Regions from separate parts of the Arthrobacter sp. fls2-241-R2A-172 genome, predicted to be linked through region 3. Evidence: riboswitches for the same ligand, from Rfam matches in the RefSeq annotation. Region 3 holds a riboswitch; each other region holds the start of a gene.

What was found. Region 3 has a riboswitch for glycine ahead of gcvP (aminomethyl-transferring glycine dehydrogenase). Riboswitches for the same ligand answer to the same signal wherever they lie in the genome.
Region 1: linked by a shared signal. The riboswitch ahead of cycA (D-serine/D-alanine/glycine transporter) and the one ahead of gcvP (aminomethyl-transferring glycine dehydrogenase) in region 3 are both predicted to bind glycine.
Region 2: linked by a shared signal. The riboswitch ahead of gcvP (aminomethyl-transferring glycine dehydrogenase) and the one ahead of gcvP (aminomethyl-transferring glycine dehydrogenase) in region 3 are both predicted to bind glycine.

What each region holds. Positions count from the first base shown of each region.
Region 1 covers NZ_JARVTB010000001.1:519,673-530,227, reverse strand. The annotation lists gene QRM57_RS02485 (ExeM/NucH family extracellular endonuclease) at 1-789, shown strand, start outside; gene cycA (D-serine/D-alanine/glycine transporter) at 857-2,323, opposite strand; glycine riboswitch at 2,468-2,566, opposite strand; gene QRM57_RS02475 (FAD/NAD(P)-binding protein) at 2,640-4,601, opposite strand; gene QRM57_RS02470 (prolyl oligopeptidase family serine peptidase) at 4,662-6,893, shown strand; tRNA gene QRM57_RS02465 (tRNA-Ser) at 6,959-7,046, shown strand; gene QRM57_RS02460 (MFS transporter) at 7,085-8,518, opposite strand; gene QRM57_RS02455 (RecQ family ATP-dependent DNA helicase) at 8,632-10,555, opposite strand, start outside.
Region 2 covers NZ_JARVTB010000012.1:188,290-198,844, forward strand. The annotation lists gene QRM57_RS17155 (PucR family transcriptional regulator) at 1-1,026, shown strand, start outside; glycine riboswitch at 1,101-1,199, shown strand; gene gcvP (aminomethyl-transferring glycine dehydrogenase) at 1,348-4,194, shown strand; gene gcvT (glycine cleavage system aminomethyltransferase GcvT) at 4,207-5,343, shown strand; gene gcvH (glycine cleavage system protein GcvH) at 5,366-5,749, shown strand; gene glyA (serine hydroxymethyltransferase) at 5,746-7,065, shown strand; gene QRM57_RS17180 (L-serine ammonia-lyase) at 7,437-8,837, shown strand; gene lipA (lipoyl synthase) at 8,951-9,958, shown strand; gene QRM57_RS17190 (hypothetical protein) at 10,423-10,555, shown strand, end outside.
Region 3 covers NZ_JARVTB010000003.1:85,288-95,842, forward strand. The annotation lists gene QRM57_RS05965 (sigma-70 family RNA polymerase sigma factor) at 1-770, shown strand, start outside; gene QRM57_RS05970 (MFS transporter) at 829-2,376, opposite strand; gene QRM57_RS05975 (TetR/AcrR family transcriptional regulator) at 2,449-2,988, shown strand; glycine riboswitch at 3,084-3,181, shown strand; glycine riboswitch at 3,183-3,306, shown strand; gene gcvP (aminomethyl-transferring glycine dehydrogenase) at 3,359-6,205, shown strand; gene gcvT (glycine cleavage system aminomethyltransferase GcvT) at 6,219-7,367, shown strand; gene gcvH (glycine cleavage system protein GcvH) at 7,402-7,788, shown strand; gene QRM57_RS05995 (L-serine ammonia-lyase) at 7,976-9,376, shown strand; gene QRM57_RS06000 (DNA/RNA non-specific endonuclease) at 9,415-10,236, shown strand; gene QRM57_RS06005 (lipid II:glycine glycyltransferase FemX) at 10,321-10,555, shown strand, end outside.

The DNA of each region.
Region 1 (10,555 bases), on a different contig from region 3:
AACAACCTGTGGACCACGTCCCTGACGGGTGCACAGTTCAAAACGCTCCTGGAGCAGCAGTGGCAGACCAACCCGGACGGTACCGTACCAAGCCGCCCGTACCAGCAGCTGGGGGTGTCCAAGAACGTCAACTACACCTACGATGCTGCCCGTCCTGCGGGTGACCGGATTACCGGCATCTGGGTCAATGGCGCTGTGATCGACCCCGCAAAGCAGTACAGGATCGGTACCTTCAGCTTCCTGGCAACCGGCGGTGACAACTTCCGGGTCTTCAAGGAGGGCAGCAACACGAAAGACACCGGCCTGGTGGACCGTGACGCCTGGATCAAGTACCTTCAGGCGCACAACCCCGTCTCGCCGGACTTCGCGCGCCGCTCAGTTGCTGTGGCAAACTCCACCGCAGCCGAGGTCAAGGCTGGCGAATCCATCACGCTGGCGGTCTCCAAGCTGAACCTGACCTCCATCGGCAGCCCTGCGAACACCTTGCTGAAAGCGGTCTTTATCGACGCCAAGGGCGCCTCCGTGGCACTCGGGGACGTCCCGGTATCCGCCGGCGCGGCGACCGTCAACGTGAAGGTGCCCGCTGCAGCGGCCGCAGGTACCGGCACCCTGGTGCTGACCGCCGTCGAGTCCGGAACGGTGGTGAAGGCCCTGGTCAAGGTGGCAACGAGCGGACCCAACCCGCCGCAGTGCACCCCGCCCACCAAGCCGTCCAAGTGGTACGACATTGTGGGATGGCTGCGGTACGGCATCGAATGGTTGCAGTACCAGAAATGCCTTAGAGGCTAAGCGCCCCGTAGCATGCCCCCAAGAGACAGGCCCCTCACGATTGGTTCGTGAGGGGCCTGTCTTGTGGTTACTTGTTTGCCGGCTCCGGGTCCTGGACCCTGGCAGCATCGCTGCGCAGCTCGGCCTGGAAAGCGGCGTACCGGGCCAGGTGGGCCGGACGGCGTCGGAGTACCGCCCAAGCGACCCCCAAAATCACGAACCACAGGGGCGTTGCGAGCAACGCCGCGAGCGTGTCCGGCTGGGTGGTCAGCGCCCACAGCACGAAGGCAAAGAATGCGAACACCACCCACACCATGGCCACTCCACCCGGCATCTTGAACGCCGAAGACTCGTGAAGGTGGGGACGGCGCTTCCGGAACGCCAGGTAGCTGGCCAGGATGATCGACCACACGAAGACGAAGCAGACGGCAGACACGGTGGTCACCATGTCGAACGCCTTGCCGACGTCCTGGCCGGCGTACATGAGCACGACGCCGGACAGCAACAGGACGCAGGACAGAAACAGTGCGTTGCGGGGTACTTTGCGTCCGGAGAGCGCGCCGAAGACCTTGGGGGCATCGCCTTCCTGGGCCAGGCCGAACACCATGCGGGACGTGGAGTAGATCCCGGAGTTGGCTGAGGACATGGCGGACGTGAGGACCACCAGGTTGACGATCGTGGCTGCTGCGCCCAGGCCGGCCAGGGAGAACATGGCAATGAACGGGCTGTGACCGGCAGCGAACTGGGTCCACGGGGTGACGGACATCAGGATGATCAGGGCGCCCACGTAGAAGAGGAGCACGCGGATGGGAATCGAGTTGATGGCCTTGGGCAGGTTCTTTTCCGGGTCCTTGGCCTCGGCCGCAGTAGTGCCCACGAGTTCGATGCCTACGAAAGCGAAGACCGCTATCTGGAATCCGGCGACGAAGCCCATGAATTCGTTCGGGAAGAAGCCTCCATGGCTCCAGAGGTTGGTGAAGCTGGCGGGGCCGGCGTCGGACTGGAAGCCACTGAAAATCATGAACAGGCCAACAATGATCAAGGCCGCGATGGCGACGATCTTGATGAGAGCGAACCAGAACTCGGTTTCGCCGAATGCCTTCACCGTTGCCAGGTTCAGTAGCAGGAGGATGCCGATGGTAATGAGACCCGGCACCCAGAGGGGAAGGGAAGGCCACAGCTCCTGCGAATAGCCTGCGATAGCGATGACGTCCGCGATCCCCGTGATGACCCAGCAGAACCAGTATGTCCAGCCGGTGAAGAAGCCGGCCCAGGGGCCCAGGAGGTCAGCTGCGAAGTCGCTGAAGGATTTGTAGTTCAGGTTGCTGAGCAGCAATTCGCCCATGGCACGCATGACGAAGAACAGCATGAAGCCGATGATCATGTACACGAAGATGACGGACGGGCCGGCGGCGGAGATGGTCTTGCCGGAGCCCATGAAGAGGCCGGTTCCAATGGCTCCGCCGATGGCGATGAGCTGGATGTGGCGGTTGGTGAGTTGCCGCTCAAGATGCGGGGAATCGGTACCGGTTGAAGGTGGGCGCTGAATCGTCAAAGGAACTCCATCGTTCAGGCGGCACGGGGTGCCACAAGATTCGGGTTCCTCCCCGCTCTGTAGATGGACCTGAGAGTTTCCGCAGGCGTGGGCCTGCTTGCACCTTCGGTGAGCCCGGCGTTCCGGACTGCTTTCCAGAGTTGCCTCGCCGCGGCGGTACATGGGCCTGAGAGATTCCTGGGGAGGGTTTGCTCCTACGGCGCCTGTGGTGATGTACCGGCAGGGCTCTCCCGCCGCGGATCAAAAGCGCGCACCACCAGTCGGTGATGCAGCTCACACACTAACGAAGGCCGGGCGGCACTGCAACCCTGAGTCCTCAGCGGGCCAGAATGCTACGCGCAATCTCGTCGGCGTCCCGCAGGGTCCGCTGTCCGCTGGCATAGGCCTGCCCGGTTCGGGGCCGGGCCTCCGCCGCGATGGCCGTGCCCCACTGTGAGGCAGACAACTGTAGGCCCAGCACGTAAAGGTTCTCGGTGACCGCCCCGTTCGCCGCCAAGGGCCGGTACGGATGTGGCACGACGTCCAGACCCGTGGTCTGCATCGGGGTACCTTCGACGCTCATCATGATCTTGGTTCGGACCAACCCGTCAGCCATGAGCTGCTCCAGCAGCGGTGACATATTGATGCCCACCCTGTTGGCAGGCGACATCGCCTCGATCAGGGTCCGGGCTTCCACCGGCGCGTCGCGCACCCATGGCGAAACCGCACGGAACAGTTTCGCGCTCCGGTCCACACTGAACTTCGGGTCCGGGCCAACAAAACTTACGACGCCGGCACGCGCCAGGGCGGCCAGCTGCTCCGAACGCAGCGCGGGCGCCCCACTGGCCAGCCCTTCGACGAAGGATTCGAACCAGCCCCGAAGCCCTGCCAACCAGGATTCGTCCGTGATGCCACCATCAGCCACCACGGATTTCAGGATCGCGCGGCCGGTGTGGAGTGCTCCGATGGCCATCTTCACAGGGTCCGATTCGCCCAAAGCCGATCGGCGCGCGTCATCATCAAGGTATGCCGTGATGGCCGCGTCCAGCTCCCGCCTGGACGCAAAAGTACGCCCTGCCAGCGGCGCGGCTAGCCCGCGAAGATTCAGCCGACGGGACGCGACGACGTGCTTTTCCACGAGATCGCCCACGTCGTTCTCCCACTTCGCTGTGGTGTGCGCGTGCGGTTGGAGTGCGTCCTCGAGGTCCGCCAGGAACTGCGCGGGGTCCTTGATCGCAGTGGGTTGTGAGCGGGCCAGCGTTGAGTAATACGCCCACAGCGCATCACGGTGCAGCAGCGGCCAAAGATCGTGGTCGAAACCGGGCTGGATTCCGGCCGCGCGAAACCGGTCCACGGCGTCTTCGGTCAGGTAGCGCATGGTGATGCTGCTGGGGTAGTAACCCGCCAGCCCCGCCTTGGCCCGGTAAGGGGTGCCCCGCCGGGAGGCAGCAATAATCCTGGGTTCCCGGCCCGATGCCCGATACTCCAACACCCCTGCCCCCGGAGAACCGGCCTCGACGAACTTCCCGCCGCGGCCCTCCGTCAGCTGTCCCATGACGTCGAAGAAGTTCAATCCCATTCCGCGGATCAGCACCGGCTCGTTATCCGGCACCGCCTCCCACTCAACGTCGGCGGGTGGCGCCGGCGGAAAATAGAGCAGTCCTTGCTCCTCCGCCGCGCTCTTGAAAGACCTTTGCTCGGGATTCAGCCGGGACTCGATATGACCTAACGCGAGGACCACGGAGCCGACGGTGAGGGTGGCACCGTTGGCGAGTTCGACGTCGAACGCGTTTTTTGTTCCGTCCTTCACCGGTCGCGCCGCGACGGCGGAGGTCTCATGGAACGTGACCTTGACGCCGTCGGGCAGCCGCTCGAGCAAGCCATCCAGGGTCTGGCGCAAGTACCGCCCATACAGGGCACGGCTGGGGAAGTCATGCGATTCGAGGGTGGCAAGCTCCGCCTTTTCGGCGTCGTCCAGTCCCAAGCCATCACGACGCCGGGCCTCGCGCCACTTGTCGAACGAACCACCGGCCAGCGGAGGAGCGAGCTCAGGGTCCTCCGGGATGAGCGTCGGATAAAACGACTGGGTGTTCATCAGGTAGAGCCGGGACTGCCCCGGCTGCCACACGTGGCCCGAACCCGCGGGGAAAGGATCCACCACGTCGATGTGCAGGGTGGCCCCCGACGCGCGCACAGCATGACCCCCGGCAGCCCAATTCGCGAGCAACCGCTCAAGGACGCTGGTGCCCCGGGGGCCAGCCCCCAGCAGGGCAACACGGTTGGTTTCGGATTTAGCCACGCTCAAGCCTAACTTCTGCGTGACTTGCTTACTGTTGAAAAGTGTTGCTTGGATGGGGCAATGACCACCACAGAAGCTGATCAGACGCCACTTCCCGGGAACGAGGCTGCGCCAGGCCGTCCCCGCCACGCCGCTGAGGTTGCGCCTGAACCCACGGATGAAAACATCTGGCTCGAAGACATCCATGGCGAAGAGCAGCTTGCATGGGTCCGGGAACAGAACGCGCGAACCGAAGAATTGCTTGAGGACGCTGAATACTCCGCCGTCGAAGCCGGAATCCTTGAGGTCCTGGACTCAACGGACCGCATTGCCATGGTCTCCAAGCGCGGCGGGTTCTACTACAACTTCTGGAAAGACCAGGAACACCCCAAGGGTCTCTGGCGCCGCACCACATGGGATAGCTACCTCACCGACGCTCCTGAATGGGACGTCCTCCTGGACGTTGATGCGCTGGCTGCAGCGGAGGGCGTCGAATGGGTCTTCCATGGGGCCGGTTTCCTCCGCCCTGCGGACGGAAACGAGTACCGGCTGGCCATGGTGTCGCTGTCCCCGGACGGCGGCGACGCGGACCGCCACCGCGAGTTCGACGTCGAATCGCGCACCTTCGTTGAGGGCGGCTTCGACCTCCCCACCGCCAAGGGCAGCGTCAGCTGGCTCGATGCCGATACCCTGCTGGTCTCCAGCACCGCGGACGGGCTCCCGGCCACGACCTCCTCGTACGCCCGGACCGGCGTCAAACTCCGCCGCGGGGAGGCCTTGGCCGATGCTGAACGGCTTTTCGAAATCCCCGAAGACCACATGCTGGCCATGGTGAGCCACGATTCCACCCCCGGCTTTGAGCGGACCTTTGCCGTTGACTACATCGACTTCTACAACCGCAGCACGTGGGTGCTGCGGGACGGATCCTGGGTGGCCATCGATGTACCAACCGACGTGAACATCAGCGCCCACCGCGACTGGCTGCTGTTCCGCCCCCAGAAGGACTGGGACGTTGATGGCACTGTTTACCCGGCAGGGTCCTTGCTCGGGGCTGCCTTCGAGGACTACCTGGCGGGCACACGTTCCTTGACGGTGCTGTTTGCGCCGGACGAGCACACATCCCTGCAATCCTGGAGCTGGACGCGGGACTACCTCCTGCTGAACCTCCTCCGCGATGTCTCCTCGGAGATCCGGGTGTTGAATCCGGCAGTCCTCGACTCCCATGGAGCGTGGGCTTCAACGCCGCTGGACGCCTGCCCTCCGCTGCACGACGTGAACGCCTACGCCGTGGACGACGAAGACCCAGGCTCCGCCGGCAACGACTTCTGGCTCGTGGCCACCGGTTTCACCACGCCCACCACCCTGACCCGTGGAACGCTCTCCCCTGCCTCGTCCCAAGGCGAGGACGGCGGCGTGGTGAGCGAGCACTCGGTAGTGAAGCGGTCGCCGTCGTTCTTCAACGAAGCGGACTATGAAGTCCAGCAACACTTCGCCGTCTCGGCGGACGGAACCAAGGTCCCCTACTTCCAGGTCGCCTCCAAGGACCTGGTCCTGGACGGCCAGAACCCCACCCAGCTCTCCGGCTACGGCGGGTTCGAGATTTCCCGTACACCCGCATACAGCGGCACGATTGGGCGCGCCTGGCTGGAACGGCGGACATTTGGAGCCCCCTCCGACGACGGAGCTGCCGCGCACTCGCGTGGCGGCGTCTACGTAGTGGCCAACATCCGTGGCGGCGGCGAATACGGACCCTCCTGGCACCGCGCCGCGCTCCAGGAGAACCGGCACCGCGCCTATGAGGACTTCGCCGCGGTCGCGAAAGACCTCATCTCCCGCGGCGTCACCAGTCGACGCCGGCTGGGCTGCGTAGGTGGTTCCAACGGTGGGCTGCTGGTGGGAAACATGCTCACCCAGTATCCAGAACTGTTCGGCGCTGTCTCCTGCGGCGTTCCGCTCCTGGACATGCGCCGCTACACCAAGCTGTCCGCCGGCTACTCCTGGATTGCCGAGTATGGCGACCCCGACGTGCCTGGACAGTGGGAGTTCATCCGCACGTTCTCGCCGTATCACCTCCTCCACGACGGCGTGGAATATCCCGAAACCTTCATCTGGACTGCCACGTCCGACGATCGGGTGGGACCCGTCCAAGCCCGCAAGATGGCCGCCCGCATGCAGGCCATGGGTATCCCGAACGTCTGGTTCCACGAGGCCTTGGAGGGCGGCCACGCGGGAGCATCGGACAACCGGCAGGCTGCCGCGCTGCAGGCACGGAGCAACCATTTCCTGTGGCGTTCGCTGGCCGGGAGCAACTGACCAACAACTGGTTTTGCGCTGGAGTGCAGGTTCTGCGTATCCTTGGTGGGCTAGCAATAGCAAAGGGAGACGTGCCAGAGCGGCCGAATGGGCTTCACTGCTAATGAAGTGTGGGGCACAACTCCACCGGGGGTTCAAATCCCCCCGTCTCCGCGAATTGGTCCCGGTTTTCGAACCGGGACCTTTTGCGTTTAACCCCGCTTCGCTCCCCCACTCACTTCGGCGCCCGCGTGCCGGTGCAAGGCCAGGCTGTCCACCGTGCTGATCAGCATCAGGACGGCCATGGCAATGAACGCCCCCTTATATGCCGCTACCTGGTCACCGCCCAGGAGATGCGTCGCTTCGAACAGCCGCAGGAACAAAGCTCCCACCGCGATGCCGGCCGCGGCAGCCAACTGAACCAGCGTCGCGGAGATCGCGTTGGCCGAGGGCAGCTGTTCCGGGACGATGTCCGCGTACTGCACCGAGGCGTACGCCGAGAATCCGATGGAGCGGAAAGCTCCGCTGAAGAGCAGCAAAGCGAAGATCACGGGCTCGGGAGTTTGGGCATCCAGGAACGCGCACAACGCAAACGTTACGGCGGAAGCGAACGAAGCGAAGACGAGCACCGGCTTGAACCCGAAGCGCCTGATCAAGGGCGTGGTGGCCGGCTTGATTCCGATGTTGCCAACGAAAACGGCGGCGACCATCACACCGGCTTTGAGGGGGTCCCAGCCAAAGCCATCCTGGAACATCAGCGGCAGCAGAAACGGCACCGAACTGATGGTCAGCCGGTAAATGAAACCGCCCGTGGAGGTCGCCCTGAACGTCCTGGTCCGGAACACTCCGAGGTTGAACAGGGGAACGTCGGCTTTCCGCATCCACCAGACAGCACCCGCGAGTGACAGCAGCCCTGCGGCGACCACCATGACGGCGATCGCGTTGGATGCGTGGCCGCCCAATGTTTCCAAACCCACCACCAAGGCACCCACACCCAGGGTGGTCAGCAGGAGCCCAAACCAGTCAAGGCGGCGCTTGGAGTCGAACTGGGTCCGGGGCACCAGCCTGAGCGCAGCAATGAACGCCGCCAGGCCAAGGGGCACATTGATGATGAAGATCCAGTGCCAGGACAGGAAGGTAGTGAGCGCGCCACCGACCATCGGAGCCAGTACAGGGGCGAGCAGTCCGGGCCACACCAAATAGGCGGTGGCCCGGAGGAGCTCGGATTTGGGAGTCCCGCGCAACACCACCAGGGTGCCAACGGGCACCATCATGGCCCCGCCCATGCCCTGGGCCACCCTGCTGAGGGTAAGCATGGACAGGTCTGTGCTCACGGCGCACAGCAGGGAGGCGACGGTGAACACCGAGATGGCGAGGCAGAAGATCCGGCGGGCACCGAACCGTTCAGCCAGCCAACTGCTGAGCGGGATTCCCATCGCAACCGTCACCAGGTATGCGGTCATGGTGATGTTGATGTCGGCCGGTGCCACGCGGAAATCGGAGGCGATGCTGGGGATTGCTGTGGTGAGGATGGTGCCGTCGAGGAACTCCATGAAGAACGTTGCAGCCACCAACAGGGCCAGGCGCGGCCGCCAGCTGGTTTCGCCGGGGGTGTCGACTTCTGTGTTGCTGGGGTTTGTGCTCATGGCTCCGGTCCAGGATCTGGCTGTGGGCCCGTGACAGGCCGCTGGCGTGTTGGCTCGATCCTATAGAGGCACAGTGGGAGCGATCACAACATGACGTTCTTTACCCCGCCTTCCTATCCCGCTTGCGCCAAGGCCAGGGGTAGAACGGCTCCCACACCGGCTTGGCGCAAGGCCAAGGCCGAAACTGTCATGGTCCAGCGGCTGTCGATAAGGTCGTCCACCAGCAGCACTGGCTGGCCTCCAGTACCAGCCAGGGCCTGGGCAAGGTCCGGGCCCACAACAAGCCGGTCCCAGACGCCGGCAAGCCTGTAGGCGCTGTTGCCTCCTCGGGCGCCGGTGGGCCCACCGTGTTGGGGCTGCAGCTGGCCCAGGTAGGGCATCCGCCCGATGCCGGCTATTCCCTGTGCCAGGGACTCCACCAGCTGCGGCTTACTCCTGGACGGGATGCTGACCACGGCTGCGGGTCGACCCACTCCGCTCCAAGGAGTTCCGCCTTCAGCTCCTGACCACTCACGAAGCACCTGGACACAGGCTTGCAGCATGGCCGGATCCACGGCGCGGTCCGGGGAACCAGCAGCGAACAATTCTCGCAGCGCCCCACCCCAGCCCAGGTCCGTCAGCCTGGCCAGGACCCGGCCTTCTGAGACGCTTTGGTCAGGTTTGATCTTGCCCTTGACGGCCACCCCCAGCCGATCCATGCCGCTGGGCCATTGGAGTCGCGGCTCCACGGCGATACCGGCGCGTCGTAGGGTCTGGCCAGCGGCATCGGCTGCCGAGGCTGCCACGTCCACGGGGAACCATCGGCCGGCACAGTTGTCGCAGCGACCACACGCTGCTGCGGTCTCGTCGTCGAGGACGGACGTGATGTACTCCATGCGGCATCCAGCCGTGTCCTGGTAGATCACCATGGAGTCCTGCTCGTCCACCCGCGCCTCTGCGATGCGTGCGTACCGCTCGGCGTCGTAATGCCAGGGGCTCCCGGTTGCTCTCCAGCCGCCGCCAACGCGTTCAACTGCCCCGTCCACGGCAAGGACCTTAAGGAGGAGTTCCAAGGGCGTGCGGCGGAGGTCCACGCGGGCCTCCAGAGCGACGGTGGACAAAGCTGAGCCTGCTTCCCCGAGGGCACCAAGCACGGCATCGGCCTTTTCAGCGGACGGCATGGAAGCCGTTGCAAAATACTGCCAGATCTCGCGGTCCTCTGAGCCTGGAAGCAGCAGCACGTCTGCATTGGCCGCTCCTCGGCCTGCGCGGCCAACCTGTTGGTAATAGGCAACGGGCGATGATGGTGCACCAAGGTGGATGACAAAACCCAGGTCCGGCTTGTCGAATCCCATGCCCAGCGCTGATGTGGCCACGAGCGCCTTCACCTGGTTGTCCTTAAGCAGTTGTTCTGCGCGCTCCCGGTCTGCAGGGTCCGTCCGGCCTGTATAGGACAAGACGTTGTGCCCGGCCTCAGCGAGGAGCCTGGCTGTGTCCTCCGCAGCTGAAACGGTGAGCGTGTAAATGATGCCGCTGCCGGGCATGTCTTTTAGATGGGTCAGCAGCCATCCCAGGCGGTCCCTGGAATCAGGCAAGGACAGGACGCCCAGGCGCAGGGACTCCCGCCCCAGGGCCCCACGGATGGTCAGTACTCCGGCACCGAGCTGTTCCTCTATGTCGTGGACCACCCGGGAGTTGGCCGTAGCCGTGGTGGCCAGCACCGGAACCGACTCCGGCAATTGGGCAATGAGGTCGGCGATGCGCCGGTAGTCGGGCCGGAAGTCGTGACCCCAGTCCGAAATACAGTGGGCCTCGTCAATAACCAGGAGGCCGGTACGGCGAATGAGCTCCGGAAGCTGGTTTTCCCGGAAAGATGGGTTGGTAAGGCGCTCCGGTGAAACCAGAAGGACATCAACTTCGTCGGCGGCCAGCTGCGCCAGGACGGTATCCCATTCGAGGGCGTTTGCAGAGTTGATGGCCACGGCACGCACTCCTGCCCTGGCGGCTGCAGCCACCTGGTCCCGCATGAGTGCCAGCAGCGGGGAAACAATCAGCGTT
Region 2 (10,555 bases), on a different contig from region 3:
ACGGAGCTGGATTCGGAACTTTTCGTGGTGGACCGCCGCTGCCTGCATCCATGGCATCCGGAGGGCCATCCGCTGCCCGGCTTCCTTGTGGAGGAATGGTCGCCGCACCCGGGCCAGGTGTCCGTTGCAGGCAAGAACTTCCAGTGGCACCGGATCCGTGGCCGGCACGTGCTGACCATGGACATTCCCACCCACGCGAATGCGCTCCTGGTTGTGCTGCCCAACAGCGAACCGCACCCGGACGCCGTCGTACTCCTCCACGCCGCGACCGTGCTGGGACTGCAGCTCTCACGGATTGTCTTGTCGCTGGAAAGCCGCCACCGGCTGGCCGGTGAGTTCCTGCTGCAGGCCACGGATGGGCGGCTCGGGGTGGCGGAAATGGAAAGCCGGATGGTCTCGTTTGGCATACCGGCCGCGGACTTCCTGATGGTCGCCATGGCCGCGGGCAACGCGACGGAACCGCACGACGACCGGCTGGCCGGCGTCCACATCGACCTGTGGCGGCACGGGGTTGCGTCGGCGTCCTTGAAGCGGAACAACCGGCTCCATGTGGTGGTCCCGGCGGATGTGTCCGATGAGGTCCTGGTGCATTGCAGCGGCGTTGGCAGCGTGATCGGGATCAGCACGCCCGCTGCTGTGGCCGGAATCCAACGGGCGCTGCAGGAGTCGCTGTGGGCCTTGGGTTCGGCACGCGCCAACAGGCTGGAATTGGCCCGATACGCGCAGGGACCGTCGTGGCTTGGGTTGACCGGATTCGAGGAAGGGACGGCGTTGGTGCGCCGCTTGCTGGGCCCGGTTTTCGACTATGAGCAGAGACAGGACGGCGATCTGATCCTGACCCTGAGGACATATTTGGATTCTCAACGTTCCTGGCAAAAGACGGCTGCGACGCTGTTCGCGCACCGGCAGACCATCATCTACCGGATCCGGAAAATCGGTGAGTTGACGGGGCTGGACATGGGCGAAACGTCCACGGTTGCGCAGTTGTGGTTCGCACTGCAGATCCACGAAGCGATGCATCAGTAGCCACAGCTTGCTTGCGCTTTTTCAAAACAACCCGCTATGGTGTGAAGCGTGTCACTCACGTGATGCAACGCTTTTGATCTGCGGCGGGAGAGTCCTGCCGGTACATCCAGTCAGGCGCCGTAGGAGCAAATCCTCCCCAGGAATCTCTCAGGCCCATGTACCGCCGCGGTTAGGCAACTCTGGAAAGCAGTCCGGGAAACCGGGCTCACCGACGGTGCAAGCAGGCAACCATTCCTGCGGAATCTCTCAGGTCCAATACAGAGCGGGGAGGAACCCACATCATCGTGGCGCTCAGCAGGCGCCTGAATCATGGAGTTCCTCTTGACTGTTCAATCAACCCCCACCGCGTTCGCGGACCGGCATATCGGCGCCCGCCGCCAGGCCGATGTTGACACCATGCTCAAGGCCATCGGCCTTGACTCTGTCGACGGCATGGTGGACATTGCTGTCCCAGATTCCATCCGCCAGGACACTGCGCTGAAGTTGCAGGACGCCCTCACCGAGGTGCAGGTCCTCACTGAGCTGCGCAAGCTGGCTTCCAAGAACAAAACCGCCGTGCAGATGATCGGCCAGGGCTACTACGACACCGTGACGCCGCCCGTCATCCGCCGCAACATCCTCGAATCCCCGGCTTGGTACACGGCCTACACCCCGTACCAGCCGGAAATTTCCCAGGGCCGCCTCGAAGCGCTGCTCAACTTCCAGACCATGGTCCAGGACCTCACGGGACTTCCCGTGGCCAACGCCTCGCTGCTGGACGAAGCTACCGCCGTTGCCGAGGCAGTGCTGCTCATGCGCAGGGCGAACAAGGCTGTGAAGGACGGCAAGACCGTCCTGGACGCCGACCTCCTCCCGCAGACCATCGCAATCGTGAAGGGCCGCGCCGAGGCGCTGGGTTTTGAGGTCGAGATCGCGGACCTCTCTGCCGGCCTGCCCGACGGCGACATCAACGGTATCGTCCTGCAGCAGCCGGGCGTTTCGGGCCGCGTTTTCAACCATGCCCCGGTGATCGCCGAAGCCAAGGAACGTGGCGCCTTGGTCACTGTCGCGGCCGATCTGCTGGCGCTCACCCTCATCACGCCCCCGGGCGAGCAAGGTGCCGATGTCGCCGTCGGAACCGCGCAGCGTTTCGGTGTCCCGCTGTTCTTCGGCGGCCCGCACGCCGCGTACATGGCCGTCCGCGAAGGCATGGAGCGCACGCTTCCGGGCCGCATCGTCGGCGTCTCCAAGGACAACGCGGGCGTCCCCGCCTACCGCCTGGCCCTCCAGACCCGCGAGCAGCACATCCGCCGCGAAAAGGCCACGTCCAACATCTGTACAGCCCAGGCATTGCTGGCCATCGTGGCCTCGATGTACGCCGTCTACCACGGCCCGGAAGGCCTGAAGTCGATCGCCGAAACCGTTCACGGCCATGCACGAACGCTGGCGACGGCGCTGAAGGCGGCTGGCCGCGAACTCGTGACCGAGTCCTTCTTCGACACCCTCACGGTCCGCGTCCCCGGCAAGGCTGACAAAGTCATCGCCGCCGCCGAAGCCCGCGGCATCAACCTGAGGTTCATCGACGCCGACACCGTGGGCGTCTCGATTGATGAAACCACGACGCCGGAGGTCCTCTCCGCCGTTGCCGTCGCCTTCGGTGCCGGTCCGGTGAAGGACGCGGCGGGCTTCGAGCTGCCCTCGGACGTGGTCCGGACCAGCGATTTCCTGCAGCACCCGGTGTTCAACACGCACCGTTCCGAGACGCAGCTGTTGCGCTATATCCGCAAGCTGTCCGACCGGGACCTCGCACTGGACCGCACCATGATCCCGCTGGGTTCGTGCACCATGAAGCTCAACGCCACGGCAGAGATGGAAGCCATCTCCTGGCCCGAGTTCGCCTCCATCCACCCCTTCGCACCGGACCACCAGACGGCCGGCTGGCGCGAACTCATCGAGGACCTGGAAGCCGACCTCACGGAGATCACCGGCTACGACCAAGTGTCCATCCAGCCGAACGCCGGTTCGCAGGGTGAGCTCGCGGGCCTGCTGGCGATCCGCGGCTACCACCTGTCCCGGGGCGACGAGCAGCGCACCGTTTGCTTGATCCCCGCTTCCGCCCACGGCACCAACGCTGCGTCCGCGGTGCTGGCCGGCATGAAAGTGGTTGTGGTCGCGACCGCCGCTGACGGCACCATCGACCACGCGGACCTGACCGCCAAGATCGAAGCCAACAAGGACGTCCTGTCCTGCATCATGATCACCTACCCGTCCACGCACGGTGTCTACGACGCCGACGTCGTTGAGGTGTGCGACGCCGTTCACCAGGCCGGTGGTCAGGTGTACGTCGATGGCGCGAACCTCAATGCCCTGGTTGGCCTTGCCCAGCCGGGCAAGTTCGGCGGCGACGTCTCCCACCTGAACCTGCACAAGACCTTCTGCATCCCGCACGGTGGCGGCGGTCCCGGTGTTGGACCCGTTGCTGCGAAAGCCCACTTGGCCCCGTTCATGCCCGGCGATGCCAACAAGGCCGCCCACGAACCGGGTCATGGCGTGGCGATTTCCGCTTCGCGGTATGGATCCGCAGGTGTCTTGCCGATCTCCTGGGCCTACGTGAAGCTCATGGGTGGCCAGGGCCTCACCGAAGCCACCAAGTCGGCACTGCTGGCCGCGAACTACGTTGCTTCCCGGTTGGATGAGCACTTCCCGGTTCTCTACACCGGTGAAGGCGGCCTGGTTGCGCACGAATGCATCCTGGACCTCCGCGAGCTGACGGCACGCACGGGTGTTACTGCTGAAGACGTGGCCAAGCGCCTGATCGACTTCGGTTTCCACGCCCCCACCTTGGCCTTCCCGGTTGCTGGGACCCTGATGGTGGAACCGACCGAGTCCGAGGACCTGGCCGAAATCGACCGTTTCATCGAAGCCATGATCACCATCCGTGCCGAGATCGAGCAGGTGGCCAGCGGTGATTTCACTGTCGAGGAGTCGCCGCTGCGCAACGCGCCGCACACCGCTGCCGCCGTCGTGAATTCCGACTGGGACCGCTCCTACCCGCGCGAGCAGGCCGCCTTCCCCGTCCACCACCTCAAGCAGGACAAGTACTTCCCGCCAGTGGGCCGCATCGACGGCGCAGCCGGCGACCGCAACCTGGTGTGCTCCTGCCCTCCGATCGAATCATTCGAGAACTAAAGGATCCCGATCATGACTGAGAACTACACGGCTCTGTACGAGCAACACAAAAAGGCGGGCGCCTCCTTCACCGACTTCGGTGGCTGGCAGATGCCGCTGAAATACGAGTCCGAGCTCGCCGAGCACCACGCAGTCCGCAACGCCGCTGGCCTGTTCGACCTCTCCCACATGGGCGAAGTCTGGGTCACCGGGCCGGAGGCTGCGGCGTTCCTGGACAACGCGCTGGTGGGCAAGTTGTCCGCGATCGCGGTGGGGAAGGCCAAGTATTCGCTCATCTGCGACACCGACGGCGGCATCATCGACGACCTCATCACGTACCGGCGCCCCTCGCCCGAAGAAGGCGTGGACCGGTACCTGGTGGTTCCCAACGCGGGCAACGCCAAGATCGTCGCGCAGGCACTTCGCGAACGTGCAGCCGGTTTTGACGTTTCCGTGGAGGACGCCTCCGCCGAAACTTCACTGATTGCCGTGCAGGGACCCAACGCCGAGGGCATCCTGCTGAAACTGGTCCCCGGTGAGCAGCACGCGCTGGTCACGGAGCTGAAGTATTACGCGGCCGTTGAGGTTTCGATCAACGGGCAGGACCTGCTGCTGGCACGCACCGGGTACACCGGCGAAGACGGCTTCGAGATCTATGTCCCGAACGTCGACGCTGCCGTACTGTGGGAAGCCCTCCTTGAAGCCGGTGAAGGCCAGGGTCTCATCCCGGCAGGGCTCGCCGCCCGCGACTCCCTGCGCCTCGAAGCCGGAATGCCCCTGTACGGGAACGAGCTCTCCCGCCATGTGAATCCCTACGCCGCCGGACTGGGACCCGTGGTTTCCCTGGCCAAGGAGGGTGATTTCGTGGGCAAGGAAGCACTCGCCGCGATCAAGGCTGCGGGTGTCGGATCCGCTCTCGGCCAGAAGCTCGTGGGGCTCAAGGGTGCCGGCCGTCGTGCCGCCCGTGGGCACTACTCGGTCCTCAAGGACGGTTCCCTGATCGGTGAGGTGACCTCGGGGCAGCCCAGCCCGACGCTCGGTTACCCGGTCGCTTTGGCGTATGTCGACGTCGAACATTCCGTCGTTGGCACTGTGGTCGACGTCGATCTCCGCGGCAAGGCCGAGCAGTTTGAAGTCGTGCAGCTGCCCTTTTACAAGCGTCAAAAGTAACTCCCAGAGAGAAGGAACCGGAATGAGCAAGGTAGTTTCTGAATTGAAATACTCGGCTGAGCACGAGTGGGTTGCCGCCGATGGTGGCGGGCCGGTAGGCATTGGGATCTCCGCCGTCGCTGCGGACGCACTGGGCGACATCGTCTACGTTGACCTGCCCGAGGTCGGTTCCACTGTGACCGCAGGCGAAACCTGTGGCGAAGTTGAGTCCACCAAGTCGGTCTCCGACCTGTACTCGCCCGTCACCGGCGAGGTCACCGAAATCAACGACGCCGTTGTTTCCGACCCCGCCCTTATCAACAACGATCCCTACGGTGCAGGTTGGCTGTTCAAGGTGGCCGCCACCGAGGAAGGGCCGCTTATGTCGGCCGAGGAATACGCTGCAACGAACGGTGGAGAACTGTGAACCCTGTAACTGTCACTGAATACCAGCAGGTTGTATCGGCGTCGTTGGATGCCCAGCTGTCCGAGCTGGACCCTGAGATTGCGGTAAGGATCGACGCCGAACTGGGTCGCCAGCGTGACGGCCTGGAAATGATCGCCTCCGAGAACCACACGGCCGTAGCCGTGATGCAGGCCCAGGGCTCGGTGCTGACCAACAAGTACGCCGAGGGCTACCCTGGCAAGCGTTACTACGGTGGCTGCGAGCACGTCGACGTGATCGAGCAGCTCGCGACCGACCGCATCAAGTCTCTGTTCGGCGCCGAGTTCGCGAACGTTCAGCCGCACTCCGGCGCGCAGGCCAACGCTTCGGTAATGCACGCGCTCATCAAGCCGGGCGACACCATCATGGGCCTGAACCTCGCCCACGGTGGCCACCTGACGCACGGCATGCGCATCAACTTCTCCGGCAAGCTCTACAACGTGGTCCCCTACGGCGTACGCGAGGACACCCACACTGTGGACATGGCCGAGGTGGAACGCCTGGCCCAGGAGCACAAACCGGCACTGATCGTGGCCGGCTGGTCCGCGTATGCGCGGCAGCTGGACTTCGCCGAGTTCCGTCGGATCGCCGACTCCGTTGGCGCGTACCTGATGGTGGACATGGCCCACTTCGCTGGCCTGGTGGCCGCTGGACTGCACCCCTCGCCGGTCCCGCACGCCCACGTCACCACCTCCACCACGCATAAGACCCTCGCCGGTCCGCGCGGCGGAATCATCCTGTCCAACGACGCCGACATCGCCAAGAAGATCAACTCTGCCGTGTTCCCGGGCCAGCAGGGCGGCCCGCTGGAGCACGTCATCGCGGGCAAGGCTGTTGCGTTCAAGATCGCTGCCTCGGAGGAATTCCGTGAGCGTCAGGAACGCGTTCTGGCCGGTTCCCGGATCCTCGCCGAGCGCCTGGTCCAGGACGACGTTGCCGCCAAGGGCATCTCCGTGGTGTCCGGTGGAACCGATGTGCACCTGGTGCTGGTGGACCTGCGCAACTGCGAGCTCGATGGCCAGCAGGCCGAAGACCGCCTCGCCGCGATCGACATCACCGTCAACCGCAACGCAGTTCCCTTCGACCCGCGCCCGCCCATGGTCACCTCCGGACTGCGGATCGGAACCCCGGCGCTGGCAACGCGCGGATTCGGGGAAGCTGCGTTCCGGGAAGTTGCCGACATCATCGCCGAAGCGCTCATGGCCGACGCCGATGCGGACCTTTCGGGGTTGCGTCACCGCGTCGATGTCCTCGCGAAGGCGCACCCGCTGTACCCGGGCACGGCGAACCTGGCCTGAGCCTCGCGGGTCCCGTGGGGTGCCGACATCCTCCGCGTGCTCGGTCGCGAAAACGCCCGCTGGGCGGACGTGACGCTCCCTTGGACGCACGCTTCCGGATGCCGCCGCCCCAAAGGGCCCATGGTCTAGGCACCGGTTTGGGGGCCGGACAAGCGGGTTCGTTTGTTTGGAAAATGGGTCCACCTGCCGGGGGTGGGCTCGTGATGATCTCCCGGGTGTGGCATTTGCTGGGAACGAATGCCACACATCACTACCGGGTTTGGGGGTTCGCACTGGGACCTCCACGGGGGCCGGGCCGGCCTTGGCTCGGGATTTGGTCCGGCCCCACCTCCTTGTTTGTCTTCTTCTCCTCCCTGAAAGGGATCACGGCTATGGCTGTTGGTGTTTTCGATTTGTTCTCCGTGGGCATTGGTCCGTCGAGTTCGCATACGGTGGGCCCGATGCGTGCCGGGGCGGTGTTCGCCCGGGAACTTCGTGAATCCGGCGTGCTGTCTTCTGTTGCAGGGTTGCGCGTTGATCTCTACGGCTCCTTGGCTGCCACGGGCAAGGGGCATGGCACCTTCACTGCGACCCTGTTGGGGCTTGAGGGTTTTGAGCCGGAGTTGATCCTTCCCGATGAGGTGGAGGCACGGTTGGCGTCGATCGCTGAGACCGGCAAGCTGAACCTGGCTGGTGGTGTGCTGCTGGATTATGCGGTGGAGGATATGGTTCTTCATCCGTTGACGGTGTTGCCGCGGCATACGAATGGGATGCGGTTTGCCGTGTCCGATGCCGGGGGCAATGTGCTGAAGGAAGCGACGTTCTTTTCGGTCGGTGGTGGGTTCATTGTCCGTGAGGGCGAGGAGAACGCGGCTCAGGCTGAGTTGGAGGAGTCCAAGAAGGAGTTGCCGTTGCCGTTCAGGACGGCGGCGGAGTTGTTGGGCAGGTGCGCGTCCAAGGGGTTGGGGATCAGCGACATCATGTTCATCAATGAGCGGGCGTCCCGGTCGGAGGAGGAGATCCGGGAGGGTTTGCTGCATATCTGGCAGGTGATGGAGGCCTGTGTTGAGACCTCGTTGAAGCGTGAGGGTGTGTTGCCGGGTGGTTTGAAGGTGAAGCGTCGTGCACCGGACTGGTTGGAGCGGCTCCTGAAGGAGGACAAGGACCGGAACGATCCGAAGTACTGGCAGGAGTGGGTGAACCTGATCGCGTTGGCGGTCAATGAGGAGAACGCTTCGGGCGGCCGGGTGGTGACGGCTCCGACCAATGGTGCTGCGGGCATTATTCCGGCGGTGTTGTATTACGCGTTGAATTACGCCCCGGGCATGGATAAAGCGACCCAGGCTGATAAGGACGATGTGGTGGTGAAGTTCCTGCTCGCTGCCGGTGCGGTGGGTGTGTTGTACAAGGAGCAGGCGTCTATTTCGGGTGCTGAGGTGGGTTGTCAGGGTGAGGTCGGGTCGGCGTCGTCGATGGCTGCTGCGGGTTTGGCTGAGGTGATGGGTGGTTCCCCGGGTCAGGTGGAGAACGCGGCGGAGATCGCGATGGAACATAACCTGGGGCTGACGTGTGATCCGATCGGCGGGTTGGTGCAGATTCCGTGTATTGAGCGGAACGCGATTGCTGCGGCGAAGGCGATCAACGCGGCGAAGATGGCGTTGTGGGGTGACGGGACGCACCGGGTCTCGTTGGACGAGGTGATCGTGACCATGCGTGAAACGGGCAAGGACATGTCCCACAAATACAAAGAAACAGCGATGGGCGGCCTCGCCGTCAACGTCGTCGAATGCTGAAAAACGCCCGTTGTGAGGCCCGCTTTGCCGCCTAAAACCCAGGCAAAGCACGCAGAGCAGGCCCCGCAACGCACTGCCGCAAGAAGATTGAAACCCAAGAACGAAGGAACGTCATGACACTCGCACCTGAAGGCCGTAAGTTGCTGCGCGTTGAGCAGCGTAACTCGGCGGTACCGGTTGAACGTAAGCCTGAGTGGATCAAGGCCAAGGTCCAGATGGGTCCTGAGTTCGTTCAGCTCAAGAACCTGGTGAAGAAGGAAGGGTTGCACACGGTCTGTGAAGAGGCCGGCTGCCCGAACATTTTCGAGTGCTGGGAAGACAAGGAAGCGACGTTCCTGATCGGCGGGTCCGAGTGCACCCGCCGCTGTGATTTCTGCCAGATCGATACCGGCAAACCCTCCCCGGTGGACATGTTCGAACCCACGAAGGTGGCCCGCTCGGTGCAGGCCATGCAATTGCGGTACGCCACGGTGACCGGGGTGGCCCGTGACGACCTGGCCGATGAGGGTGTGTGGTTGTACGCCGAAACGGTGCGGAAGATCCACGAACTGAACCCGGGCACCGGGGTGGAGTTGCTGATCCCGGACTTCTCCGGCAAGCCCGAGCACATCGCGGCGATCTGCGATTCCAAGCCCGAGGTGTTCGCGCACAACGTCGAGACGGTGCCGAGGATTTTCAAGCGGATCCGGCCGGCGTTCCGGTATGAGCGGTCGCTGGATGTCATCACGCAGGGCCGGGATCTGGGCATGGTGACCAAGTCCAACCTGATCCTGGGCATGGGCGAGACCCGTGAGGAGATTTCCGAGGCCCTGCGTGACCTGCACGCGGCCGGCTGTGACCTGATCACGATCACCCAGTACCTGCGTCCTTCCGAACGGCACCTTCCGGTGGACCGGTGGGTCAAGCCGCAGGAGTTCGTGGACCTGCAGCACGAGGCCGAGGAGATCGGATTCCTCGGCGTCATGTCCGGCCCGCTGGTCCGCTCCTCCTACCGTGCCGGGCGTCTGTGGGCCACCGCGATGCGCAAGAAAGGCTGGGAAATCCCCGCCGCCCTGGCACACATCGAGTCCTCCGGCACCACCCGCCAGGAAGCCTCCACCATCCTTGCAGCCCACAGCTAACCCCCCGGACGCGCTCCCTTGCCGGCACCCGTCGTGGCTATTTAAGGCCGTGACATAGGGGGAGTAGTGTCGCGCCAGCGAAGAAAAAGGTTCGAACACCAGCGCAGTTTTTGCTCAAGACAGACACAATGTTTGCGCACCCACGCTTAAGCGGCTTCCCAAAGAGGAGTCGGGGCACCTGTCCGCACTGTGGACAGCGGCCCCGGAAGCAGGTACCTGTCCCTTGCCCTGCCAGCGATCGCGCGAGGGACAGCAAGTAGTTCACCACTGAAAACTGAGTACCTGCATGGCTCGTGTGGGTATTCCGGGGCCGATGTTCGGATGAAAAAGAGGCGTACACCGGATCGTAGCCGCGGGGCGTGTGCGGCATGAAGCATGGGTGACATCGCTTCATCCGCCACCCTCGGCCGGATGGTGGGGGTTGCCCAGCGGCTCCCGAAACCGATCAACCAAGGAGCTACATCATGCGCAAACTTTCTAAGAAGAGCCGGGTCACCGCCGCAGTCGCAGGCGTCGCGTTGGTGGCGGTGGGTGGCGGAGCTGCCTACGCCTACTGGACCACCACAGGTTCGGGCAGCGGCGCGGCAACCAACTCGG
Region 3 (10,555 bases):
TCGTTGGTTACCTGGTCTCTGACCTTTGCGCGCGCGCGTCGCATTTATCGCGCGATGATTTTGCTTCTGTCGGTGCCGTTGCCCTGATAACGTCTGCTGATTCCTTCGATCCGGACCTCGGTGTTCCGTTCGGTGCTTTCGCGCGCCGCCGGATCGTAGGTGCCTTTGCGGACGAGATGAGAGCCGGAGATTGGGCTACGCGGTCGGCCCGCAAGCGGATCAAGGAAACCCTGGGCGTCCAGGAGACCTTGACCAGCATGCTGGGACGGGGTCCCAGCGTCGCCGAGATGGCTTCGGCCCTGGGTGTCGAGCGTAGCCATGTTGAAGCTGCCCTGGTGGACGCATCCCGGACGCTGACTTCACTGGATGAGGTGGTGGCGGACACGGTTGCGTCCCCCACGGATTCCCCGGAACACTCGGTGCTGGCTGATGAGCGGATCAAGTACCTGCGTGCCGCCGTCGATGCCCTCCCCGAAAAAATGCGCTTCGTCGTCCAGGAAATCTATCTCGCGGGACGGTCCGTGAAGGAGCTTGCCGAGGAACTGGGTTCCACGCATGCCGCCGTCTCGCAGCAGCGGGCTGAGGGGATCCGGCTCATGCGCGACGGCCTGGCGGCCCATTACGCCGATTCGCCCGACCAGGTTTTCGAACCGGAATCGCGCATCACAGCCCGCCGCCGCAATGACTATCTTTCATCCCTTGCCGCGGCAACCACGGGTGGAATCACCCGCGGCTTTAGCCTGGGGACCTCACTCAACAGCGCCGTTTAGACACTGACGCGAAGGAGGCCGGGCCGCTCAGCGACCCGGCCTCCTTGCGTAGACTCGGCTAGTGCGCCTTGGGGACACGCCGGAGTACGACGGCGGCAAGGGCTGCCGCTCCTGCCATGAGTACCAGCCCAATCGCCGCAGTGACGTGGACGCCGGAGTCAAAGGCGACGCGTGCCGAGGCCGTCAAGGCTTCAGCCAAGGGCGCTGGGAGCGTGGAAGCAACGTCAACGGCGCCGGCCAGGGTTTCCCCGGACTTTTCGGCGGCGTGGCCGGACACGCCGTCAGGTATGACCAGGTTGTGCTGGTAGGAGGCCGTGAGGATGGAACCAAGGACAGCCGTTCCCAACAGCGAACCCAACTCGTAACCGGTCTCCGAGATGGCTGATGCTGCCCCGGATTTGTCAGCCGGTACGGAGGCCAGGATGAGGTCGTTGGAGATGGTCTCCGCCGCACCCACGCCAACAGCAAGAACTGTGAGGGCTGACAGGAGGAACACGGGGCCGCTGCCGTGGTCGCCCACAACAGCCACGAGGTAGCCAACGGCACTGAGCGTCAACCCTCCGGCCACCACAAAACCGGGCCGGACCTTTTTGACCAGGGGCACCACCAGCAGTCCGGCGATGACTGTTGCCAGGAGGGCCGGGATCATTGCGATACCCGCCTCCATGGGGGACTGGCCCTCAACCAATTGCAGGTGCTGGGCGAAGAAGTAGATGAAGCCGGTCATGGAGAAGAGGGAAAGTACGTTGGCAACGATTGCCGTACTGAATACCTTGTTCTTGAACAGGCTGACATCCAGCATCGGGCTGTCGATCCTCTGCTGGCGTCGGACGAAGAGGACACCCATCACCAGACCGAAAAGCATGAACGCCGCGGCTGATGCCCCAAAGCCGTGCACTGCGAATTCTTTGATGCCGTAGACAAACGGAGCCATGGTCAAGATGGACAAAGCGATGCTGGGGACATCCACGCGGCCCGGGTTCGCGTCTTTGGACTCGGGGATCAGGACCTTTCCGAAGGCGAGCAGCGGCAGCAGCAGGAAGGCTGCCACCAGGAAGACGGCACCCCACCAGAAGTGTTCCACCAGCCAACCGCCGAAGATCGGCCCGAGGGCAGCACCGCCTGAGAACCCGGCCGCCCACACGGCAATAGCGAGCCGGCGGCGGTTGGGGTCGGTGAAGATGTTCCGGATCAGGGAAAGCGTTGAGGGCATCAGCATGGCGCCGAAAACGCCAAGGGCGGCGCGTCCGCCAATCAGCCATTCTGCTGAGGGCGCGAACGCAGTAGCAGCCGAAACCGCAGCAAAGCCCGTGCTGCCGATCAGAAGCAGCCGCCGTCGGCCGATCCTGTCGCCGAGGTTGCCCATGGAGACGAGGAGTGCGGCCAGGACCAAGGGGTAGGCGTCAACGATCCAGAGCAGTTGCACGCCACCGACATCGAGGGATCGGGCGATCTCGGGCAGGGCAAAGGTGAGCGCGGTGTTGTCGACGGCCACCAGCAGTACCGGGAACATCAGGAGTGCCAGGGCCGTCCAGTCGCGCCACGGTGCAGGGCCCATGACGGGACGAGCTGAACTGGGAGCTTGGGTGGAGGACGGCGAGAACATGTCTTTACTGTACCGTCCAGACGGTATAGTTTCAAATTAAACCCCAGCAAGCCTTTAGGGAATGATGTACTCATGCCACGAAAACCAGTTGCCCGGGACGCCGTCCTGGATGCCTACGAATCCCTCCTTATAGAGGTGGGGGAGCGGGCCGCCACGCTCGACGCAGTTGCCAAGCGTGCCGGCGTCTCGAAGGGCGGGTTGCTGTACCACTTCCCCAACAAGGAGTCGCTGATCAGCGCCCTCCTGGAACGCCTGGACCAACTGGCAGTACAGGACATTGAGCAGATGAGGGCCGCGCCGGACGGTGCCGCTGCCTACTTCATCCGGACGTCATTGTGGGCCGGGACGCCGATGGACCGCGCTTTCGTCGCTGCTACCCGGCTGGCCGAGGTTGCCCACGAAGAAACGCGTCGCAGGTTTGCCGGAATCCAAAAGCAGTGGCTTGATGTCCTGGCCAAGGATGTCGGACCCGAGGTAGCGAAGGCCGTTAGCTACATGGGCGACGGACTGTATTTCAACGCAATGTTCGAGGGCGGCCAGGAGGCTAGCGACGGCGGCCGGGAAGCCGACGTCAAAATCCTGCTCGGAGTGCTGGAGCGGCTGCGGAAGTAGCGCATCATCCCATTTGCGGCGACGCGCCACACGTAGGACAATTAACCCTTGTGGCCTGCCTGAAATCGGGCCGCGTTATAACTGAACATTGCCTATGATCTGCGGCGGGAGAGTCCTGCAAGCACGTGATGCAGGCGCCGTAGGAGCAAACCCTCCCCAGGAATCTCTCAGGCCCACGCACCGCCGCGGCAAGGCAACTCTGGAAAGCAGCAGGCGCTCTGACCACCGAAGGGTGAAAGAGTGCTGTGCTCACCGACGGTGCAAGCGATGTTGTTCCAACAACGCGGAAACTCTCAGGTCCAATACAGAGCGGGGAGGAACCCAGCCACTGTGGCGTACCCAAACGCCGCCCAAGTAATGGAGTTCCTTCGTGACGGTTAGTTCTGCCTCCACCACCTTCGTTGATCGGCATATTGGCGCCCGCCGCCAGGCCGACATTGAGACCATGCTCAAGTCCGTGGGCTACGACACCGTTGACGCGTTGGTCGACACCGCCGTCCCCAACGACATCCGCCAGGACGTCGCCCTCACCCTGCAGAACGCCCTGAGCGAAGTCGAAGTCCTTGCCGAGCTCCGCAAGCTCGCCTCCAAGAACAAGACCGCCGTGCAAATGATCGGCCAGGGCTACTACGACACCGTCACGCCGCCGGTGATCCGCCGCAACATCCTCGAGTCCCCGGCCTGGTACACCGCCTACACCCCGTACCAGCCGGAAATCTCCCAGGGCCGCCTCGAAGCGCTCCTCAACTTCCAGACCATGGTCCAGGACCTGGTGGGCCTGCCCATCGCCAACGCTTCCCTCCTGGATGAAGCAACGGCTGTGGCCGAAGCCGTGCTGATGATGCGCCGCGCCAACAAGAACAAGTCCGCCCAGGACGGCAAGACTGTCCTCGACGCCGACTGCCTCCCGCAGACCATTGCGATCGTGAAGGGCCGCGCGGAAGCGCTCGGCTTCGAAGTTGAGGTAGCCGACCTGAGCGCCGGTCTTCCGGAAGGTGCCATCAACGGCGTCGTCCTCCAGCAGCCCGGCGTTTCCGGCCGCGTGTTCGATCACTCCGCCGTCATTGCTGAAGCCAAAGAGCGCGGCGCGCTGGTCACGGTCGCCGCCGACCTCCTGTCCCTCACGCTCATCACCCCTCCGGGCGAGCAGGGCGCCGACATCGCTGTTGGTTCCGCCCAGCGCCTGGGCGTGCCGCTGTTCTTCGGCGGCCCGCACGCCGCGTACATGGCCGTCCAGAAGGGCCTGGAGCGCTCCATGCCCGGCCGCCTGGTAGGCGTTTCCAAGGACGACGCCGGTGTCCCCGCCTACCGCTTGGCGCTGCAGACCCGCGAGCAGCACATCCGCCGCGAGAAGGCTACGTCCAACATCTGTACAGCCCAGGCACTCCTGGCGATTGTGGCCTCCATGTACGCGGTTTACCACGGCCCCGAGGGACTGAAGGCAATCGCGGAGACCGCCCACGACCACGCCCGGACCCTGGCCGCATCCCTGAAGGCTGCCGACGTCGAGGTCCTCCACGGCTCGTTCTTCGACACCATCACGGTCCGCGTCCCGGGCAAGGCCGCCGAGCTGGTGGCCGCAGCTGAGGCCAAGGGCATCAACCTGCGCGGCGTCGACGCCGACACGGTTGGCATCTCAGTGGATGAAACAACGACGACGGCGATTGTCGCCGACGTCGCAAGCGTCTTCGGCGCTTCGGTAACTGAAGCCGTTGAAGGCTTCGCGCTGGAATCCTCCGTTGAGCGCACCAGCGACTTCATGCAGCACCCGGTGTTCAACACCCACCGCTCCGAAACCCAGCTCCTGCGTTACATCCGCAAGCTGTCCGACCGGGACCTCGCGCTGGACCGCACCATGATCCCGCTGGGTTCGTGCACCATGAAGCTCAACGCCACGGCCGAAATGGAAGCTATCTCCTGGCCGGAGTTCGCTTCCATCCACCCGTTCGCGCCGGACTCCCAGACAGAAGGCTGGCGTGAGCTCATCACCGACCTCGAGGCACAGCTGACCGAGATCACCGGCTACGACCAGGTCTCCATCCAGCCGAACGCCGGTTCCCAGGGTGAACTCGCCGGGCTCCTCGCGATCCGCGGCTACCACCACTCCAACGGTGACGAGCAGCGCAACGTCTGCCTCATCCCGGCTTCCGCCCACGGCACCAACGCTGCCTCTGCCGTCCTGGCGGGCATGAAGGTGGTGGTCGTTGCCACCGCGCCGGATGGCACCATCGACCACGTAGACCTCAAGGCCAAGATCGAGGCCAACCGCGACGCCCTCTCGGCAATCATGATCACCTACCCGTCCACGCACGGTGTCTACGATGCCGACGTCCGCGAAGTCTGCGACGCCATCCACGAAGCCGGCGGGCAGGTCTACATCGACGGTGCCAACCTCAACGCCCTTGTTGGCCTTGCCCAGCCGGGCAAGTTCGGTGGCGACGTCTCGCACCTGAACCTGCACAAGACCTTCTGCATCCCGCATGGCGGTGGCGGTCCCGGCGTTGGTCCGGTTGCCGCCAAGGCACACCTGGCACCGTTCATGCCGGGCGATGCGGCTTCCTGGACCGAAGGCAACGACGTTCCGATTTCCGCATCCCGCTTTGGTTCCGCCGGTGTCCTGCCGATCTCCTGGGCATATGTGAAGCTCATGGGTGGCCAGGGCCTCACCGAAGCAACCAAGTCCGCGCTGCTCGCTGCGAACTACATCGCGTCCCGCCTCAACGACCACTTCCCGGTGCTCTACACCGGCGAAGGTGGACTCGTGGCACACGAGTGCATCTTGGACCTGCGGGAACTGACGGCCAAGACCGGCGTCACCGCTGAAGATGTGGCCAAGCGCCTCATTGACTTCGGCTTCCACGCCCCCACGCTCGCCTTCCCGGTTGCAGGGACCTTGATGGTGGAGCCCACCGAGTCCGAAGACCTCGTGGAGATCGATCGCTTCATCGAAGCCATGATCACCATCCGCAAGGAAATCGACCAGGTCGCTGCCGGTGACTTCTCCGTGCAGGACTCCCCGCTTCGCCGCGCGCCCCACACGGCAGCCGCCGTCGTAAGTTCCGACTGGGACCGCGCCTACCCGCGTGAGCAGGCTGCCTTCCCGGTCCACCACCTGAAGCAGGACAAGTACTTCCCGCCCGTTGGCCGCATCGACGGCGCAGCCGGAGACCGCAACCTGGTCTGCTCCTGCCCGCCCATCGAAGACTTCGAGAACTAGGGGGTTCCGGAAAATGACTGAGAACTACACGGCCCTCTACGAAGAGCACAAGAAACTCGGCGCCTCCTTCACCGACTTCGGTGGCTGGCAAATGCCGCTCAAGTACTCCTCGGAGCTGGCTGAGCACCACGCCGTCCGCAAATCCGCAGGCCTGTTCGACCTCTCCCACATGGGCGAAGTCTGGGTCACCGGGCCGGAAGCTGCTGCGTTCCTGGACTACTCCCTGGTAGGCAAAATCTCCGCCATGGCCGACGGCAAGGCCAAGTACTCGCTGATCTGCCAGGAAGACGGCGGCATCATCGATGACCTCATCACCTACCGTCGCCCCTCACCCGAAGAAGGTGAGGACAAGTTCCTCGTAGTCCCCAACGCGGGCAACGCGAAGGTAGTGGCTGACGCCCTTGCCGAACGGGCCGCCGGATTCGACGTTGTGGTTCAGGACGCCTCCGCCGAGACCTCACTCATCGCCGTCCAGGGTCCCCTTGCGGAATCGATCCTGCTGCGGCTCGTGCCTGCCGAGCAGCACTCCCTGGTCACGGAACTGAAGTATTACGCCGCCGTCGAGGTCACGTTCCTGGTGGCCGGCAGCGGCCAGGACCTGCTCCTGGCCCGCACCGGCTACACGGGCGAGGACGGCTTCGAGATCTTCGTGCCCAATGAATCCGCCGCAGCCCTGTGGCAGGCCATTGCCGCAGTCGCGGATGACGGCGAGCTCATCCCCGCCGGCCTCGCATCCCGCGACTCCCTCCGGCTCGAAGCGGGCATGCCCCTCTACGGCAACGAACTTTCCCGTGAGGGCAACCCCTTCGCCGCAGGACTTGGGCCCGTGGTTGCGCTGTCCAAGGAAGGCGACTTCGTGGGCAAGGAAGCCCTGGCTGCCCTGAAGGCGGACGGGGCCGGGTCCACTACCGGCCGCAAGCTCGTTGGCCTCAAGGGCCTGGGGCGCCGCGCCGGACGCAGCCACTACCCGGTCCTGAAGGACGGAGCGGTTGTTGGCGAAGTGACCTCCGGCCAGCCCAGCCCGACGCTCGGCTACCCGGTAGCGTTGGCGTATGTCGACGTCGAGTTTGCCGAGGTTGGAACCGCGCTGGACATCGACCTGCGCGGCAAGGCCGAGCCTTTCGAGGTCGTTGCCTTGCCGTTCTACAAGCGCCAAAAGTAGCCAGTTTTTCATTCACCACACGTTAGGAAACAGAATGCCCAAAGTAGCGCCCGAACTTCAGTACTCCGACGAACACGAGTGGGTTTCCCGCGGCGAAGGGAACTCGGTGTCTGTTGGTATCTCCGAGGTTGCCACCGACGCACTGGGCGACATTGTCTATGTTGACCTGCCCGAGGTCGGTTCCACTGTGACCGCAGGCGAGACCTGTGGCGAAGTTGAGTCCACCAAGTCGGTCTCCGACCTGTACTCGCCCGTCACCGGCGAGGTCACCGAAATCAACGACGCCGTTGTTTCCGACCCCGCACTGATCAACAATGATCCCTACGGTGCAGGCTGGCTGTTCAAGGTGGCCGCCGAGGCCGACGGTCCGCTGCTTTCCGCCGAGGAATACGCCTCCAAGAATGGCGGAGACCTGTCCTAGGTATCCCGCCACGCGAGCTCCATGGGCGTAGCGTGGTAACCAGTAACTGAAAAATTGCGACGCCGGGTTGCCGCCTTTGGGGGCCATCCGGCGTCGTGCTTCGGTTGACTTCCGCCACAAGCGGGAGCGGCCATCCGGCAGGACCATCTGCCGGGACATCTCAAGTTTTTATGAAGGAATCACGGCTATGGCTGTTGGTGTTTTCGATCTGTTCTCTGTAGGCATTGGTCCGTCGAGTTCGCATACGGTGGGCCCGATGCGTGCCGGGGCGGTGTTCGCTTCTGAGTTGAAGGACGCTGGCGTCCTTGATTCGGTGGCGTCGTTGCGGGTGGACCTGTATGGGTCGTTGGCGGCGACCGGTCGTGGGCATGGGACGTTCACTGCGACCCTGTTGGGGCTTGAGGGTTTTGAGCCGGAGTTGATCCTTCCCGATGAGGTGGAGGCACGGTTGGCGTCGATTGCGGAGACGGGGAAGCTCAACCTGGCTGGTGAGGTTCTGTTGCCGTATGCGGTGGAGGACATGGTTTTGCATCCCTTGACGGTGTTGCCGCGGCATACGAACGGGATGAAGTTTGCTGTCTCCGATGCCGAGGGGAACGTGCTGAAGGAGGCGACGTTTTTCTCGGTCGGTGGTGGGTTCATTGTCCGGGAGGGCGAGGAGAACGCGGCTCAGGCGGAGTTGGAGGAGTCCAAGAAGGAGTTGCCGTTGCCGTTCCGGACGGCGGCGGAGTTGTTGGGCCGGTGCGCGTCCAAGGGTTTGGGGATCAGCGACATCATGTTCATTAATGAGCGGGCGTCCCGGTCCGAGGAGGAGATCCGGGAGGGTCTGCTGCATATCTGGGCTGTGATGGAGGCTTGTGTTGAAACCAGTTTGCAGCGTGAGGGCGTGTTGCCGGGTGGGTTGAAGGTCCGTCGTCGTGCGCCGGATTGGTTGGAGCGGCTCCTGAAGGAGGACAAGGACCGGAACGATCCGAAGTACCGGCAGGAGTGGGTGAACCTGATCGCGTTGGCGGTCAATGAGGAGAACGCCTCCGGTGGGCGGGTGGTGACGGCTCCGACCAATGGTGCGGCGGGGATCATTCCGGCGGTGTTGTATTACGCGTTGAATTACGCGCCGGGCATGGATAAAGCGACCCAGGCTGATAAGGACGATGTGGTGGTGAAGTTCCTGCTCGCTGCCGGTGCGGTGGGTGTGTTGTACAAGGAGCAGGCGTCTATTTCGGGTGCTGAGGTGGGTTGTCAGGGTGAGGTCGGGTCGGCGTCGTCGATGGCTGCTGCGGGTTTGGCTGAGGTGATGGGTGGTTCCCCGGGTCAGGTGGAGAACGCGGCGGAGATCGCGATGGAACATAACCTGGGGTTGACGTGTGATCCGATTGGCGGGTTGGTGCAGATCCCGTGTATCGAGCGGAACGCGATCGCTGCGGCGAAGGCGATCAACGCGGCGAAGATGGCGTTGTGGGGTGACGGTACGCACCGGGTCTCGTTGGACGAGGTGATCGTGACCATGCGTGAAACGGGCAAGGACATGTCCCACAAATACAAAGAAACAGCGATGGGCGGCCTCGCCGTCAACGTCGTCGAATGCTGAGTCTGTTTACTGTCGGTGCCTAGTGCCATGCTGTATCCATGAGCGGGGGATACGACAGGGATTTTTTGCGGGCACGCCTTGAGCTGCCCAGTCCGTCGGCGACGACGACTCTTTTGGACTACATCCACTTCTCCGTGCGTTTCCGGGTTTCCCGGAAGCTCGCGGCGATCGTGGGGGTCAATATCAACGGCAAGGAGCTGAACCCGCTGGCCCGTGAAGGTACCTGGCATTTCGATGACCGGATTCCCCGGGAGCAGCAGGCCGGTCCGGACGTCTACAAGAACAACGCGTTTGACCGCGGGCATCTGGTGCGGCGTCTGGACCCGGTGTGGGGAGATCCTGCCACCGCCAAAAAGGCCAACCAGGACACCTTCGTGTTCACCAATGCTGCGCCGCAGGTTGATGACTTCAACCAAGGCAAGGAACTGTGGGTGGGGCTGGAGGACCATGTCCTGGAACACGCTGATGCCTACGATGCCAAGCTCAGCGTCTTCACGGGGCCGGTTCTTCTCGACGACGACCCCCCGTACAGGGGCGTGCAGGTTCCACGGAAATTCTGGAAGATCGCTGCATGGACCAGTGATGCCAAACTGGCGGCCGCGGGATTCGTCCTGGACCAGTCGCCGCTCCTGGGCAAAGTAGAGCTGAAACGGGCCATCGACCAGCGGCTCCTGGAAGGCGAACCGCCGCCGTTGGGGCCGTTCCGGACGTTCCAGGTGCCCATTGGGGAGATTGCGGATCTGACCGGGCTCAGCCTCAGCCGGTTGGTGAACGCAGATCGTCTGGCCAGCGGCCAGCGAGAGCTCGGAAAGGCGCCGAAGGCCATTAAGTTGGAAAGCGCGGATCAGATCAGGCTTTAGGGCGAACCGGAAGATTTTTCCCGGCCCGATAGACTTGGAGCTGCATGTCCGCATGCCTTTGAACACTGCACCAAAACCCTGAGATTGGACACGGCCACCTTGCGAGAATTTACTGCCCGCTTTGCCACCGCCGAGGAAACCGATAACTGGGACAAGCACGTCACGGCCAATCCGAACGGCGGCAACATGCTGCAGTCGGACGCCTACGCCGCAGTAAAGGACGGCAACGGCTGGCTGGTCCGCCGCGTGGTGGTGGAAACCGCCGGGTACGCCAGCTACAACCTGCTGCTGGAGAAGAAGTTCCCCGTTCTCGGCCGGC